One region of the Streptomyces sp. 3330 genome, then DNA from elsewhere that is predicted to be linked to it. Evidence: riboswitches for the same ligand, from Rfam matches in the RefSeq annotation. Region 1 holds a riboswitch; the other holds the start of a gene.

Region 1 (7,354 bases):
GGCGTGGGTGACGGTGTGGCTGCCGACCTCCATGCCGTACCGCTCGAGCTGGGCCGCCTGCTCCAGCGTCATCATCGGCGCGGGCGGCAGCAGGCTGCGTCCGCCGCGGGTGATCGCTCCGGTGGTCAGGTAGGCGGTCGCCGGCAGCCCGCGTCCGGCCAGCGCCTCGGCGGTCGCACCGGGCAGATCGGCGAAGCCGTCGTCGAAGGTGAGCAGCACCGGCCGGGGCGGCAGCGGCGCCCGCCCCGCGAGGTGGTCGGCGAGCGCGCTGATCGTGACGGGCGTACGGCCGCTGTCCACGACGGCGTCGAGATGCTCGCCGAACTGCCGGGGCGTGACCGTGAACTCGGCGATCCAGCCCGGCGGTTCCTCCATCACGGCGTGATACAGCAATACCGGGATGCCGCCGTTACTGCCGTTACCGCCGTTGTCTCCGCGGGCTCTGGGGGCGGACGAGGACGCCGTCATCGCGCGGTACCTCGCAGCGCGCGCCGGGCCCGCAGATAGCCCACCGGCCCGTAGAGCATGCCGCGCCGCTGGAGCCGGGAGAGCCGGGCGGGCCAGGCGTGGGTCCGGGTGTCGTGACCGCCGGGCGCGCCGTCCGCCGCGGGCACCGCCTCCCGGCTCGCTGTCAGCGCCCGCGCGTGGGCGAGCCCCCGGGGCAGCCGGGCCAGGAACGCGGGCAGCAGGCCGGGCCGGTTGACGAGGATCGCGGTGAGGTAGGCGGTGAGCCCGGCCCCGTAGCCGTACGCCTGGGTCTCCAGGTCCCGCCAGGTCTCCCGGTGGTGGTGCCAGACCAGGGCCAGCGGGGTGTAGTGCAGCCGGTGGCCCCCGGCGAGGACCCGGACGAACCCGTAGAGGTCGTCGCCGCCCCGCGCGAGCGTCCCCGCCCCGGTCGCCGGGTCGAAGCCGCCGGCCGCCCGCAGCGCCTCCGCGCGGAAGGCCATGTTGGCGCCGGAGCCGAAACGGCCCGCGGCGAACGGGAACAGCGGCTCGTCGGCGGGCGGGTCGTGCGGGTCGTACGTGCGGGCCGTGAAGCCCTTGGCGAAGCCGCCGTGGCTCTCCAGGAGGACCTGGGCGGGAGTCCGCAGCCGGGCCGGCAGGATCAGGCCGGTGGCGCAGCCGAGGCCCGGGTCGGCGGTGAAGGGCGCGGTGAGTTCCGTGAGCCAGCGGGGGTCGGCCACGACGTCGTCGTCGGTGAAGGCGATCACCTCGCCGTGAGCCACCTCGACGCCCTTGTTGTGCGCGACGGCGAGACCGGGCGCAGGTTCGGTGACGTACCGCACGCGCTCGGCGTACCTGCGTGCGACCAGATCCCGGGTCGCCCCCGTCACCGGCGCGTTGTCGACGACGACGATCTCGAAGTCCGGGTGATCCTGGGAGAGCAGTGAGTCGAGGGCGTGCGCGAGCTTCTCGACGCGCTCACGGGTGGCGACGACGACGGTGGTGAACGGCACGGCCCGGCCCGGGACGACGGCGACGACCCCGGCCGGGACCGGGACCGGGGCAGTGACCGGGGCCGTGACGGCGGCCGAGGCCACCCCGGCACCAGGTTCCGCAAGTACCGCAGGCCCTGCGGGCTCCGCGGGCTCCGCAAGTACCGCAGGCGCTGCGGCTTCCGCGAACTTCACGGATTCCGCAGACTCCGCAGGTCCTGCGGGTTCCGCAAGCTCCGCGGGTTCCGCGACCGGCTGTCCGGGGGGTGGCTGTTCGCGGGTGGCCAGGCTCAGGAGGACGGTCTTCGGGTCCGCCCCCTGCGGTATCGACCCCAGCAGCGTCCCGACCGGTCGACCACCCCTTCTGACCAGCACGAACACCTCGCCGTGCGTGACGGGCGGGCTTCCCGGCCCGGGCCTGAGGACGCCCCCGTCGTCCAGTTCCAGCTCGGCGACCTGCACCGGCTCGATGTCCAGAAACCTCTCTATCTCCCGCTGTGCACGCGCGGCGCGGTACATGAACCCCCCTTGTCTCCCGTGTCTCACGCCCCTCACACCGGTCGGCCGGCGCCGCTCCTCACGGTCGGCGCAGTCGGCCCGCGGCCTTCAAGGTCCGTGCGGCCGCCGCGGCGAGCCTCGGCCGGTTGCGCACGAAGTGGTGCGCCCGGCGGGACGGCTCACGGCTGAGCCGGTGGAGCGCGGCCCCCACCCCCGGACGCGACCACGCCCCCTCGTACACGGGGAGCTCCCCGGTCTTCAGCGCGTCCTTGTACTCGGCCGCGCCCCGCCCCAGGTCGAGCAGGCCTATCCCCTCGGCGGCGGCCGACTCGGCCATCCGCAGATGCAGCACCAGGCCCGGCGAGAACTTCGCGAACTCCGTTTCGTACGCAGGGAACCAGCAGGCCAGGACGGTCGACGAGCGCAGTCCGAAGTGCGCGGCGATCGGCCGGTCACCGGCGTAGAGGACGGAGAGCGTGCCCGAGCACTCGGGCGCGCGCGTCTCGGAGAGGACGCGCACGAGCCGGGTGATCCACTCCTGTGCGAACCGGTCCCGGCGGCCGGTCCTGCGGTACTGCGCGGACTTCCACGCCATGAGCGTGCGCAGTGCGGCCGGTTCGCGTTCGTCGAACACGAACCGCAGCTCCCCGACCTGGCGGCCGAGCCTGCGCTGCTTGGCCAGCGTCGTCTTCAGGAACTTCGGCGACTGGGCGCGCAGCACGGACTCATAGGTCTCGTAACCCTTTTCGACGTCGATGACATAGGCGGCGTACTCCTCGGCCGCGTGCGGGGTGAACAGCCCTTGCTCCGCCTCCAGGTTGTCGAAGGCGAAACTCGACAGGCCGCACGCCCGCATCAGTTGGCCGGCGTCCAGTCCGATACCCGGGGCCAGCACCGCGCCCTGCGCGTCCGAGACGCCGTACGCGAGGGCCCGGCCCTGTCCGAGCCGGCCCCGCTCGTGGGGCAGGAAGCCGACCGGCTCGCGTCCCTCGTACACCACCGCCACCCGCGAGCGTGGCCGGACCAGGCCCGCGGCGTCGGTGAACTCCGGTTCCATGAACGGGTTCCGGGGAAGCGCCGACGCGGCGCGCAGCGCCCGCCACCGCTCCCTCTCCCCCTCGCCGAGATCCTGCGGCCTCAGCACGCGAATGCGCCCACTGCTCAAACCTGACCCCCCGATCAAGTCCCCCCTGGACACCTGGACGGTACCGCTCCATCCGGGCGTCGCGGTAGGTAGCGTCCCATGTTGCTGCCAACCGGTACAGAGGCCTTCAACCGTCCGCTACCCGGCGATGTGCCAGAAAGCTGTTCCATTGAGACGGTCGGCGGCCAGTCGTGCGCCAGGCAAACAAGGGGAGTTGGCAGAACAGGACAGGACATGGACGTCGTCCGGTTCGCGTCGAACCGGGGAGGCCCGGGATCCGTATTCTCTGATCATGGCCGCACCCACCGCATATGCCGCGCGCACCGCGTACTCCCTCATCGCCACCGACCTGGACGGGACGCTGCTCCGCGGCGACGACACCTTCTCCGACCGGTCGCTCGACGCGCTCGCGCGGGTGGCGGCCGCCGGCGCACGCCATCTGGTGGTGACGGGACGGCCCGCGCCCCGGGTGCGACCGCTGCTCGACCGGCTGCACAGCAGGGGGCTCGCGGTGTGCGGGCAGGGCGCGCAGTTGTACGACGCGGCCGCGGACCGGCTGCTGTGGTCGGTCACCCTGGACCGGGAGCTGGCCGAGACAGCGCTCGGCAAGATCGAGGCGGAGGTCGGGCAGGTGTACGCGGCTGTCGACCAGGACGGCGTCGACGGGCTGACGCTCATCGAGCCGGGCTACCGGATGCCGCACCCGACGTTGCCCGCCCTGCGCGTCGGGCGGCGCGACGACCTGTGGTGCGAGCCGATCAGCAAGGTGCTGCTGCGGCATCCCACGCTGTCCGACGACGAGTTGGCGTCGACGGCCCGCTCGGTGGTCGGTTCGCTGGCCACGGTCACCATGTCGGGGCCGGGCACCGTCGAACTCCAGCCCTGCGGGATCACCAAGGCGACGGGGCTGGCCCTGGCCGCCGAGCACCTGGGGCTGCGGCCCGAGGACACCGTCGCCTTCGGGGACATGCCCAACGACATCCCGATGTTCGACTGGGCGGCCCGGGGTGTCGCCATGGCCAACGCGCATCCCGAGCTCAAGGCGGTGGCCGACGAGGTGACGACGTCGAACGAGGACGACGGCGTGGCCGTCGTCCTCGAACAAATGTTTCCGTAACCGGTTACCCGCGGCGACCACCGAAGATCCTGCCGACTACGGGTTACCGAGGCCGACCGCCGGAACGGGCGGCAACCGGTTACCGAGGTCGATCGCAGACACGGTGGTAACCGGTTACCAAGTACTGGCAACCGGTTACCGACTGCCGACTACCGACTACCGACTGTCGGCTCCCGGCTCCCGGCCGCCGACACCGGCGGCCGGTCCGCGGGACGCTCAGTACGCGCCGAACACGTTGTCGATCGAGCCGTAGCGCGCGGCCGCGTAGTTGCAGGCGGCGGTGATGTTGGCGACCGGGTCGTACGAATCCCAGGACGTGCCGCTGACGTGGTAGGCGCGGAAGGTCGGGTCGATGACCTGGAGCAGGCCCTTGGACGGGATGCCCGCGGCCGCGTTGGAGTCCCAGAGGTTGATGGCGTTGGGGTTGCCGGAGGACTCGCGGATGACGTTGCGGTAGATGCCGTTGTACGTCCCCGGGATGCCGTGCTGCCCCATGACCTGGAGGGAGGCGCGGATCCAGCCGTCGAGGTTGTTGGCGTAGCCGAGGCTGGTGGCCGTGGAGACGGCCGGGGTCGCCGCGGAGGCGGTGGTCGCCCCGAGGACGGGGAGAGCGAGCACGGCCGCGCCGGTGGCGGCGACGGCGAGCGTGCGGATGAAACGGTTGCGGCGCGGCTGAGCGGCAGCGGGCATGTCGAATTTTCCTCTCCGGCGCCTGCGAGGTGAGCTGTCGGGTTCGGGCGGGAGATGCCCGGTCGCGACCTGGCGGTCGCGGCTTTACCCCAAGCCGTACGGCCTGTCCGGAACGTCCTGTACTTCCAAGACGTCCGGAAATCCGTTCCGGCGACTTACCTGGTTCCCCCGCTCCTGCCGAGCGGTGTCGATGGGTGTGCGGACGGCGGCAGGATTCGGCGTTCCGCCCGACAGGCCGGGAACGTATGCGAGGGCACATGTCCGGAACAAGTAGCGGATTCACAGATCACCCCTATTGACCTTGGTCTGTGGCCTATGGGGCACTTGATCCTTTGTGGGTGCAAAGCATCAACTTGCTTGAGGGGTGCGGAGAATCGGTGAAGAGGGGCTCTGGACCGGATCTTCACGCCGAGTGAGCCAACTCACCAGCTTCCACAAGTGCGGCGAATCGGGCATTAGCCCCAACTTGGTTTTAAAGCACCGGTGATGAGTGAGGGAGGGGAATCGCCTTCCGTCGCGCTCGCCCCGTCGCGGGGAAAGGCGGCGGGAATGCGTGATCGTCGTCACGCGGAGAGGGGGTGGGCGGACTCGTCGGCCCGACGCCGGCACCGGTCCGGGACATGAATCCCGGCTACCCGGTAACTCTCTTCATGTCCGCTCATATGAGCTGATCAAAAACATATCGGGCGTGATCCGATAGTGCCTGGCCTGCGGGTCGCCTCCCGGGCGAGTCCATTCGAGCCCGCGGGACGTGGGGGCTATCGGTGATCGAAACGTGACCGGATACGCTGACTTGAGTGATGGCAGAGACCTATCGACAAACCGCGTAATCGCCAGTAGACACCAGCAGACAGGAGACCCCTCGTGACCGTCGTCGGGCCGTTCGGGCTGAGCGTGCGGGACCAGGCTCTGGAAGCCGATGTCCAGGCCGGATTGGCGGCTGTCGAGGAAGGCTTGCTCGAGGCCACCAAGAGTGCGGTCCCGTTCATCACGGAGGCCGCCCAGCACCTCGTACGCGCGGGCGGGAAGCGGTTCCGGCCGCTGCTCGTGGTGCTCGCGTCCCAGTTCGGGGACCCCTACGCGCCGGGTGTCGTGCCCTCGGCCGTCGTCGTGGAGCTGACCCACCTGGCCACGCTGTACCACGACGACGTCATGGACGAGGCGGCCGTGCGGCGCGGGGTGTCCAGCGCGAACAGCCGCTGGGGGAACTCCGTCGCCGTCCTCACGGGCGACTTCCTCTTCGCGCGGGCCTCCCACATCCTGGCCGACCTCGGTCCGGAGGCCGTGCGGGTGCAGGCGGAGGCGTTCGAGCGCCTGGTCACCGGACAGATCCTGGAGACCGCGGGGCCCACGGACGGACGGGACCCGGTCGATCACTACCTCGACGTGCTCGGCGGCAAGACGGGCTCGCTGGTGGCCGTGGCCTGCCGGTTCGGCGCGATGATGTCCGGCGCCGACGAGACGGTCGTCGACGTGCTCACGCAGTACGGAGAGCGGCTCGGAGTCGCCTTCCAGCTGGCGGACGACGTCCTGGACATCGCCTCGGACTCGCACGAGTCGGGCAAGACGCCGGGGACGGACCTGCGCGAGGGCGTTCCCACGCTGCCCGTGCTGCGGCTGCGCGAGCGGGCGGCGCGGCTGTCGCTGCCCGAGGACATCGCCCTGTGCGAGCTGCTCGACTCCGACCTGACCGACGACGCCCGGCACACCGAGGCCCTGCAGGCGCTGCGGGCCCACCCGGCGCTGGAGCAGGCCCGCCGGGACACCGTGCGGTACGCGAAGGAAGCGCGGTCCGCGCTGGCGCCGCTGCGGGAGTGCGACGCGAAGGCGGCGCTGATGGAACTCTGCGACGCGGTGGTCCACCGGGCGGGCTGACCCGGCGACCCCTACGGGTCGGATGCCGCCTCGTCGTCTTCGTGTCATACCGCAGGCGTATGTGGAGTTGAGCCCTCGGGCTGACGCTTACCCATGGCCGATTTGGTCAGATGGGAACCACGGAAAACACCACTCCTCACCGATTCGGGTGAGAATGGCGGCTTGGGGTGGGGACGTTCAAGCGGGAGACCGGCCGCCGCCGACGACGGAGGTAAGGCACACATGGCACCGAAGGCATCCGACGACACCACGACCGGCGGGGAGTCGACCGGCGCGGAAGCCGAGGACCTGCGCCTCGGACGGCGCAAGGCCGCACGGTACATCGTCCCGGTCACCGTGATCGGTGTCGCGGCGGCGACGATCGGGCTGGTCCCGGCGCTCGCCGACTCCGGCGACCCCGACCTGCCGAAGATCACCGCACAGCAGCTCCTCGACAAGATCGCCGCTTCGGACGTGCAGCAGCTGTCCGGGACGGTGAAGATCAGCACCGATCTCGGGCTGCCCGACCTCGGCGGCCTGGAGAGCGGGCTCCTCTCGGGAGCCGCCGGACAGGGCGGCGACGGTTCGTCCGCCGACCCGTCCGCCAAGCTCACC
Region 2 (7,354 bases), on a different contig from region 1:
TGACCGAGTACGTCGACACCCCGCCCGCCCCCGCGTCCGGCTCCCACCACGCCCCGTCCCGCCCCGCCCCCGGCACCCCCGGCATCGACGTCCCCGACCCCCGCGGCCGGACCGGGCTCGACCGCCACGGACGCGACCTCACCGGCAACGACCGGGTCCGCGTCGTCGACGTCGAGGTCCTCGCCTGCGACTGGTCCGTCCTGCGCCGCACCACCTTCGACTACCGGCACAGCGACGGTCACTGGAGCCGCGAACAGCGCGAGACGTACGACAGGGGCGACGGCGCCACGATCCTGCTCTACGACCCCGACCGCCGTACCGTCCTGCTCACCCGGCAGTTCCGGCTGCCCGCGTACGTCAACGGACATCCGGACGGCATGCTGCTGGAGGCCGCCGCCGGACTCCTGGACGGCGACGACCCGCGCGAGGCGATCCGCCGCGAGGCGGCCGAGGAGACCGGCCGGGCGGTGCACGACGTCGAGCACGTCTTCGACGCGTTCATGAGCCCCGGCTCGGTCACCGAGCGCCTCAGCTTCTTCGCCGCCCCCTACGACGCCTCCGCCCCCGGCGCCGACACGGCGGGCGTGGCGGCCGAGGGAGAGGACATCGCGGTCGTCGAACTCCCCTTCACCGAGGCTCTCGGCCTCGTCCGCACCGGCGCGATCGCGGACGCGAAGACCATCATGCTGCTCCAATGGGCCGCGCTGGACGGACCGTTCGGACCGCCGGCGGTCAGCCCACGCTGAGCCCGGTGAGGTCCGCCAGCGGCAGTGTGTGCTGGGTCTGGAGGACCTTGGCGCGCAGGTAGCGGACGTTGTGCGGGGTCGTGAAGACACCGGTCGGGACACGGTCGCGGACGTCGATGCCCAGGTCGCGCAACTGACCCGCCTTGTCGGGGTTGTTGGACAGCAGGTCCAGGCTCGTGATGTCCAGGGCGCGCAGCATCTGGGCGGCGGCCGTGTAGTCGCGGTCGTCCTCGGGCAGGCCGAGGGCGGCGTTCGCCTCGTAGGTGTCCAGGCCCTGGTCCTGGAGGGCGTACGCGTCCAGCTTGTTGTAGAGGCCGATGCCGCGGCCCTCCTGGCGGAGGTAGAGCAGGACGCCGCCCGTCCCGGCTATGCGCTCGACCGCCTCGCGCAGCTGCGGCCCGCAGTCGCACCGGGCGGAGCCGAAGACGTCGCCGGTCAGGCACTCGGAGTGCAGCCGGACCAGGGGAGTGACGCCGGGCGCGGGGGCGCCGAGGACGACGGCGACGTGCTCCTGGCCGTCGGCGAGTCCGTGGAAGGTGACCAGTTCGGCGTCGACGGAGTAGCCGTCGGGGAAGCGCAGCGGTACCCGGACGCGGGCGCGCGGGGTGGCGGCGGGGGTGTCGGGCATGCGGTCTCCCGGGTCCGGAGGACGGTGGCAAGGCGGCACTGTCCCGCCTTGTGCTTCAGATTTGAAGCAGATCCAACGAGTCGCGACCCTACCTCATGCTTTAAATTTGAAGCAACTGATGTGTGACGCCTCTCACGGGGCCGCGATCGGGCGGTTGCGGGCAGGTGGCCGTGGTCAGGCGGTCGCGGTCGCGCGGTTGCGGGCAGGCGGTCGCTCGCACCGGGGCACGCGAGGCCGCGCTCCCGGTGCGGCGCCCCGGCCGCGGTCACGGGGTTCCGGAGCAGGGGGACGAGCGGCGGCGCCAGGGGAGGTCCTCCGGTGCCGTCTCGTTCCCGTCCTTCTCCTGGAAACCGCGCGCGACCTGCGTGAAGATCTCCTCCAGCTGTCCCACCTGCTCGGGGGTGAGCCGGTCGAAGAGGGCCGTGCGGACCGTCTCGACATGGCCGGGCGCCACGTTCTCCAGCACCGTCATGCCCTCGTCCGTCAGCACCGCGACGCTGCCGCGCTTGTCCCACTGGCAGTCCTCGCGCCGCACCAGCCCGTCCTTCTCCAGCCGGGACACCGCGTAGGTCAGCCGGCTGCGGGTGATCTTCAGCCGCTCCGCGAGGTCGGTCATCCGCAGCCGCCGCTCCGGGATGTCGGAGAGGTTGGCGAGGATGGAGTAGTACAGGTGGGGCATGCCGGCCTCCTGCTGGAGCTGCCGGTCGATCGCGTCGTCGAGGAGGAGGTGGCCGGCCACGAACGCGCGCCAGGCGCGTTGCTCCTCGGGGGTGAGCCAGCGAGTCGTCATGCACCCAGTGTAAGTTTGTTTCAAACTTGAACCAAGACCACCGTCGGACCGCCGTCGCATCGCCGTCAGGCTGCCGCCGAACCGCCGTCGGACCGAGCCCGGGGAGCCGTGTCGATGCCGTACCCGTACGTCCTGCTGTCAGCCGCCGTCTCCCTCGACGGCTACCTGGACGACACCACGCCCGAGCGCCTGCTCCTCTCCAGCCGCGCCGACTTCGACCGCGTCGACGAGGTGCGGGCCTCCGTGGACGCCGTCCTCATCGGCGCCGGCACGATCCGCGCCGACAATCCCCGGCTCCTCGTGAACTCCCCCGCGCGCCGCGCCGCCCGCGAGGCCGCCGGACTGCCGCCGTACCCCCTCAAGGTCACCGTCAGCGGCTCCGGCGACCTCGATCCGGCGGCGAACTTCTGGCACACGGGCGGCGAGAAGGTCGTCTACACGACGGAGAAGGGCGCCGAGCGGGTCCGCGCGCTCGGCATCGCCGCGGACGCCGTCCCGCTCGGCCCCGAACTCGACTGGCGCCGCCTCCTGGAACACCTCCATGACGTGCGCGGCGTACGGCGTCTCATGGTCGAGGGCGGCGGGACGGTGCACACGCAGCTGCTCCGGCAGGGCCTGGCCGACGAACTCCAGCTCGTCCTCGCCCCGCTCTTCGTCGGCGACCCGGCCGCGCCCCGCCTCTTCGGGCCGGGCGGCTACCAGGGCGGACGCCTGCGCCTGGTGGAGACCCGGCGCATCGAGGACGTCGTCCTGAACCGCTACGAGCCCACCGCCCCCGGCACCGGACGGCTGCCCGCCGCGGCCGACCGGCACTGGCTGGCCCTCGCCTGCGCCCTCGCGGCCGACTGTCCGCCGTCGGAGACCGCCTTCAGCGTCGGCGCGGTGATCGTGGCCGCCGACGGCACGGAACTGGCGCGCGGCCACTCCCGCGAGGCGGGCGACCCGGTCGTGCACGCCGAGGAGGCCGCCCTCGCGAAGCTCGACCCCGCCGACCCCCGGCTGCCCGCGGCCACCGTCTACAGCAGCCTCGAACCGTGCGCGCGCCGCTCCTCCCGCCCGGCCCCCTGTGCCCGTCTCATCCTCGACGCGGGAGTGCGCAGGGTGGTCACGGCCTGGCGGGAGCCGGACACCTTCGTCACGGACGCCGACGGCACCGGTCTGCTGACGGACCGGGGCGTCGACGTCCTGGTGCTCCCGGAGTACGAGGAGCGGGCGAAGGAGCCGAATCGCCACCTCCTGTGAGGCGGCCGGGGCCCCGTGGATCAACCGATGTGCTTTCTGTCCCGCTGATGGCGTACAGTTGGGTTCATCGCCGCGGGGTGGAGCAGCTCGGTAGCTCGCTGGGCTCATAACCCAGAGGTCGCAGGTTCAAATCCTGTCCCCGCTACTGATGAACCGAAGGCCGGAATCCGAAAGGGTTTCGGCCTTCGGCGTTTTCGCCGATGCCTTTTCCCGGCCCTTTCCTCACTCCTGGTGACCGGTCGAGCGCCCTGCGCATAACAACTGAGTCACCATCAAAAGCCGGATGACTGATGAAGCGTTTCCGGGGCAGGGCGGGGCGGGGTCAACTCGCCCGTTTTTCACCGCTGGTAGCCCAAAAGTCCAGGCCAGAAATGTTGTTGATCAAGAGGAACAGCTTGGAAACCCACCCCCGGGTCTATTAACGTTCGATAACGCAGCGCGGTCGTCCCAGCCGGCACCAGAGTCGGCTCCGTGCGGCACGTGCCGAATCCCGCAAGGGAACCGGGGAACCACCACCATGGGGTGAATCACGCGGAAGCCGTCGTGAACTCGCAGAGTCCACGACCGGTATACGCGCGTAGGAGACCTTCCCGCTCCGAACCCGTCAGCTAACCCGGTAGGCGACGGAAGGAAAGGAGTGCGCCCGCGTGGCGTCCAACCCGCCTGCCCCCGAGGCCCCGTACGCGCCCAGCCAGCGGTCCACCGAGACCTTCGGCTACGGCGGCTACCGCACCGACGAGGGACCTTGGGAGGAGTGGAACCCCACCGCGGAGTCCACTCGCCCGGTACGCGGCAAGCACCGCGTCGCCAAGCAGCGCGGCGGCGGATTCGCCCGCAGCTCCACCGTTCTCGGGGTCGGCGTCATAGCCGCCGTCAGCGCGGGCGGCATGGCCAGCGCCAACACCGGCAAGGCCCCGGTCTCCATCTCGATGCCGGACCTGCCCAACGTGGGCTCGCTCATCTCCGACGAAGAGCCCACCCCGGAAGCCGCTCCGGCCCTCGCCAGCTTCGGCTCCGAAGCCGCCGTGGACACCGAGGACAGCGCCGCCGACGCCGGCGAGGCGCTGCGCAGCCGGATCATGGCGCAGGCCGAGTCCCAGCAGTCCCAGGTCGAGGTCAAGGCCCTCGCCGCGGCGGCCAAGGCCGAGGCCGACGCCGCCGCCAAGGCCGAGAAGGAGGCGGAGGCCAAGGCCGCCGCCGCGAAGAAGAAGGCCGCGGAGGAAGCCGCCGCGAAGGCCGAGGCCGCGCGCCTGGCCGAGCTGGCCAAGCAGTACACGCTGCCGACCTCCTCGTACACCATCACCTCGACCTTCGGCCAGGCCGGTTCCCTCTGGTCCTCCGGCTACCACACGGGTCTGGACTTCGCCGCGCCGACGGGCACGCTCATCAAGGCCGTCCACAGCGGCACCATCACCGAGGCCGGCTGGGCCGGTTCCTACGGCTACCGCACCATCCTGACCCTGGACGACGGCACCGAGCTGTGGTTCTGCCACCAGTCGTCGATCAGCGTCAGTGTCGGCCAGAAGGTCGCCACCGGTGACGTCATCGGCCGGGTGGGCGCGACCGGGAACGTCACCGGAGCCCACCTCCACCTCGAGGTCCACCCCGGCGGCAGCGCCGACGGCATCGACCCGGCGGCCTGGCTCCGCGACAAGGGCCTCAACCCCTGAGCCGTCCCTCGGGCAAGCCCCTGAGCTGAGCTGTACGGACCCCCGAGCCGCTCCTTCGACCACCCTGAGCCGCTCATCCGGTCGCCCCGAGCCCGCTCGTCCGGTACCCCTGATCCACCCCGGCAGCCCCGACGCCCTCCGCGTCGGGGCTGCCGGGCTGTGCCGTGCGCACGCGCGCTCGGGCGGGCCGTTCCCGGGGGCTGTTCACATGTTCTTCGTGTCACGTCCGGAATGGGCGGGCCGTCGGCGCCTGTTGAGACGAGGCATGACTTCTCTTCGCACGCTCGGCTCCTCGGACCTCGAGGTCTTCCCGCTCGCCCTCGGCGGCAACGTGTTCGGCTGGACCGCCGACGAGACGGCCTCCTTCGCCGTGCTCGACGCCTACACGGCCGCGGGCGGCAACCTGATCGACACCGCCGACTCCTACTCGGCGTGGGTCGATGGCAACAGCGGTGGTGAGTCCGAGACGATCATCGGCAGGTGGCTGAAGGCCCGGGGCAACCGCGACGACGTCGTGATCGCCACCAAGGTGAGCCAGCACCCCGACTTCCCCGGTCTGTCCGCCGACAACATCAAGGCCGCCGCCGACGCCTCGCTCCGCCGTCTGGGCACCGACCACATCGACCTCTACTACACGCACTTCGACAAGCCCGAGGTGCCGGTCGAGGAGATCATCGGCGCGCTCGACGAACTGGTGAGGGCGGGGAAGGTGCGGCACATCGCCGCCTCCAACATCTCGCCCGAGCGTCTCCAGGAGTCGCTGGAGTTCTCCGACCGCGAGGGCCTGGCCCGGTACGTCGCCCTCCAGCCCCACTACAACCTGGTCTCCCGCGACACCTACGAGGGCGGCCTCCAGGATCTCGCCGCCCGCTTCGGCCTCGCCGCCGTCCCCTACTACGCCCTGGCCGCAGGCTTCCTCACCGGCAAGTACCGGCCCGGTACGACCGTGCAGAGCGCCCGCGCCGCCGGCGCCGCCAAGCACCTCGACACGGAGCGGGGCCGGAACGTCCTCACCGCCCTGGACGAGATCGCCCAGGCCCACGGGACCCGGATCCCCACGGTCGCCCTGGCCTGGCTCGCCGCGCAGCCGACGGTGGCCGCGCCGATCGCCTCCGCGCGCACGGTCGAGCAGCTGCCGGCGCTGCTGGGGGTGGCGGAGCTGGAACTGACGGCGGAGGAGATCACCCGCCTGACCCGAGCCTGACCTGACCTGGCCTGGCCTGGCCTGACCTGACCTGACCTGACCTGACCTGGCCTGGTCTGATCTAGCTTGGCCAGAGCCTTTGGCCTGACCGCTCCGACCGACCCTGCCTGGGCTGACCGACCCGACCCTGCCTGGGCTGACCGACCCTGCTTGTTCTGATCGACCTGCCTGGCCTGGCCTTGGGTGACGTCATCCGCCCCGGCCCTGGCCTGCTCGGTCCGATCGGCCCCGGCCGGCCCTGCTCACTGGTGCGGGTGGGGGGCCGGGTAGGGGCTCGCCGGGTACCCCGGTCCGGGTCCCTGTGCGGGGCCGGGCCCCTGGGCAGGGCCGGGTCCGGGGCCGTGCGGTGCGGGATACCCGTAGCCGCCCCCGTGGCCGTACCCGTACGACGGTCCGGCAGGGCTCCCGTACGAGGGCCCTGCCGGGCTTCCGTACACCGGCGCGGCCGGGTGCCCGAAACCGGCGTTGTGGACCTGGCCGAGGGCCGGCCCCCGGCCGTACCCGTACACCCCGTGGACCGGCCAGGGCGGCGGCGCCACCCGTACCGGCGGGGCCGTCATCCGGGCCGCGTGGTCCAGCGCGGGCCGGGCGATCTCGCCCCGCCTCCACAGTTCGTTGAGCAACTCGCGCTCGCGTACGACGAAGTCGGCCCCGGCCCGCCCCCGTCGGCCTCGGTGCCGCAGGAACGCGAGGGAGGTCGCGTACGCCTCGTACCGTGCCACCTCCCGCGCCGCGGGCTTGCCCAGGTGACGGCCCGCGTACTCGCGGGCCAGCCGCCGGGCCCGCATCGAGCCGAGCGCGAACGGCTCCGCCGGGGTGAGCCACCCGGCGGCCGCGTAGGCGGGCAGTTCCTCGCGCACGGTGCGCAGCTCGCGTTGCCGCGTCCACACCACCAGCCAGGTCAGCAGCCCGAACGCGGGCACCATGATCGCCGCGTACACCGCGAAGAACCCGAACTCGCCGAACGACGAGGAGCCGTTCCACAGGGCGTGCATGCCCATCGCGAGGAGCAGCCCGCCCAGCGGGAGCAGCACGCGCCGCAGGTGCTGGCGGTCCCCGGAGAGCGCGGCGACG

What was found. A riboswitch is a leader RNA that binds a small molecule or an ion and turns the genes downstream of it on or off. The one in region 1 is predicted to bind cyclic di-AMP.
Region 2: linked by a shared signal. The riboswitch ahead of J2X68_RS19380 (M23 family metallopeptidase) and the one ahead of J2X68_RS38625 (transglycosylase SLT domain-containing protein) in region 1 are both predicted to bind cyclic di-AMP.

What each region holds. Positions count from the first base shown of each region.
Region 1 covers NZ_JAVDVA010000046.1:5,665-13,018, forward strand. Annotated here, with positions in the region: gene J2X68_RS38605 (polysaccharide deacetylase family protein) at 1-375, opposite strand, end outside; gene J2X68_RS38610 (glycosyltransferase) at 465-1,955, opposite strand; gene J2X68_RS38615 (GNAT family N-acetyltransferase) at 2,014-3,078, opposite strand; gene J2X68_RS38620 (HAD family hydrolase) at 3,371-4,195, shown strand; gene J2X68_RS38625 (transglycosylase SLT domain-containing protein) at 4,412-4,885, opposite strand; cyclic di-AMP (ydaO/yuaA leader) riboswitch at 4,890-5,116, opposite strand; gene J2X68_RS38630 (polyprenyl synthetase family protein) at 5,750-6,760, shown strand; gene J2X68_RS38635 (DUF2092 domain-containing protein) at 6,983-7,354, shown strand, end outside.
Region 2 covers NZ_JAVDVA010000010.1:256,465-263,818, forward strand. Annotated here, with positions in the region: gene J2X68_RS19350 (DUF4406 domain-containing protein) at 1-3, shown strand, start outside; gene J2X68_RS19355 (NUDIX domain-containing protein) at 1-746, shown strand, start outside; gene ribA (GTP cyclohydrolase II) at 733-1,374, opposite strand; gene J2X68_RS19365 (MarR family transcriptional regulator) at 1,640-2,164, opposite strand; gene J2X68_RS19370 (dihydrofolate reductase family protein) at 2,279-3,406, shown strand; tRNA gene J2X68_RS19375 (tRNA-Met) at 3,478-3,551, shown strand; cyclic di-AMP (ydaO/yuaA leader) riboswitch at 3,878-4,046, shown strand; gene J2X68_RS19380 (M23 family metallopeptidase) at 4,054-5,076, shown strand; gene J2X68_RS19385 (aldo/keto reductase) at 5,342-6,280, shown strand; gene J2X68_RS19390 (PrsW family intramembrane metalloprotease) at 6,523-7,354, opposite strand, start outside.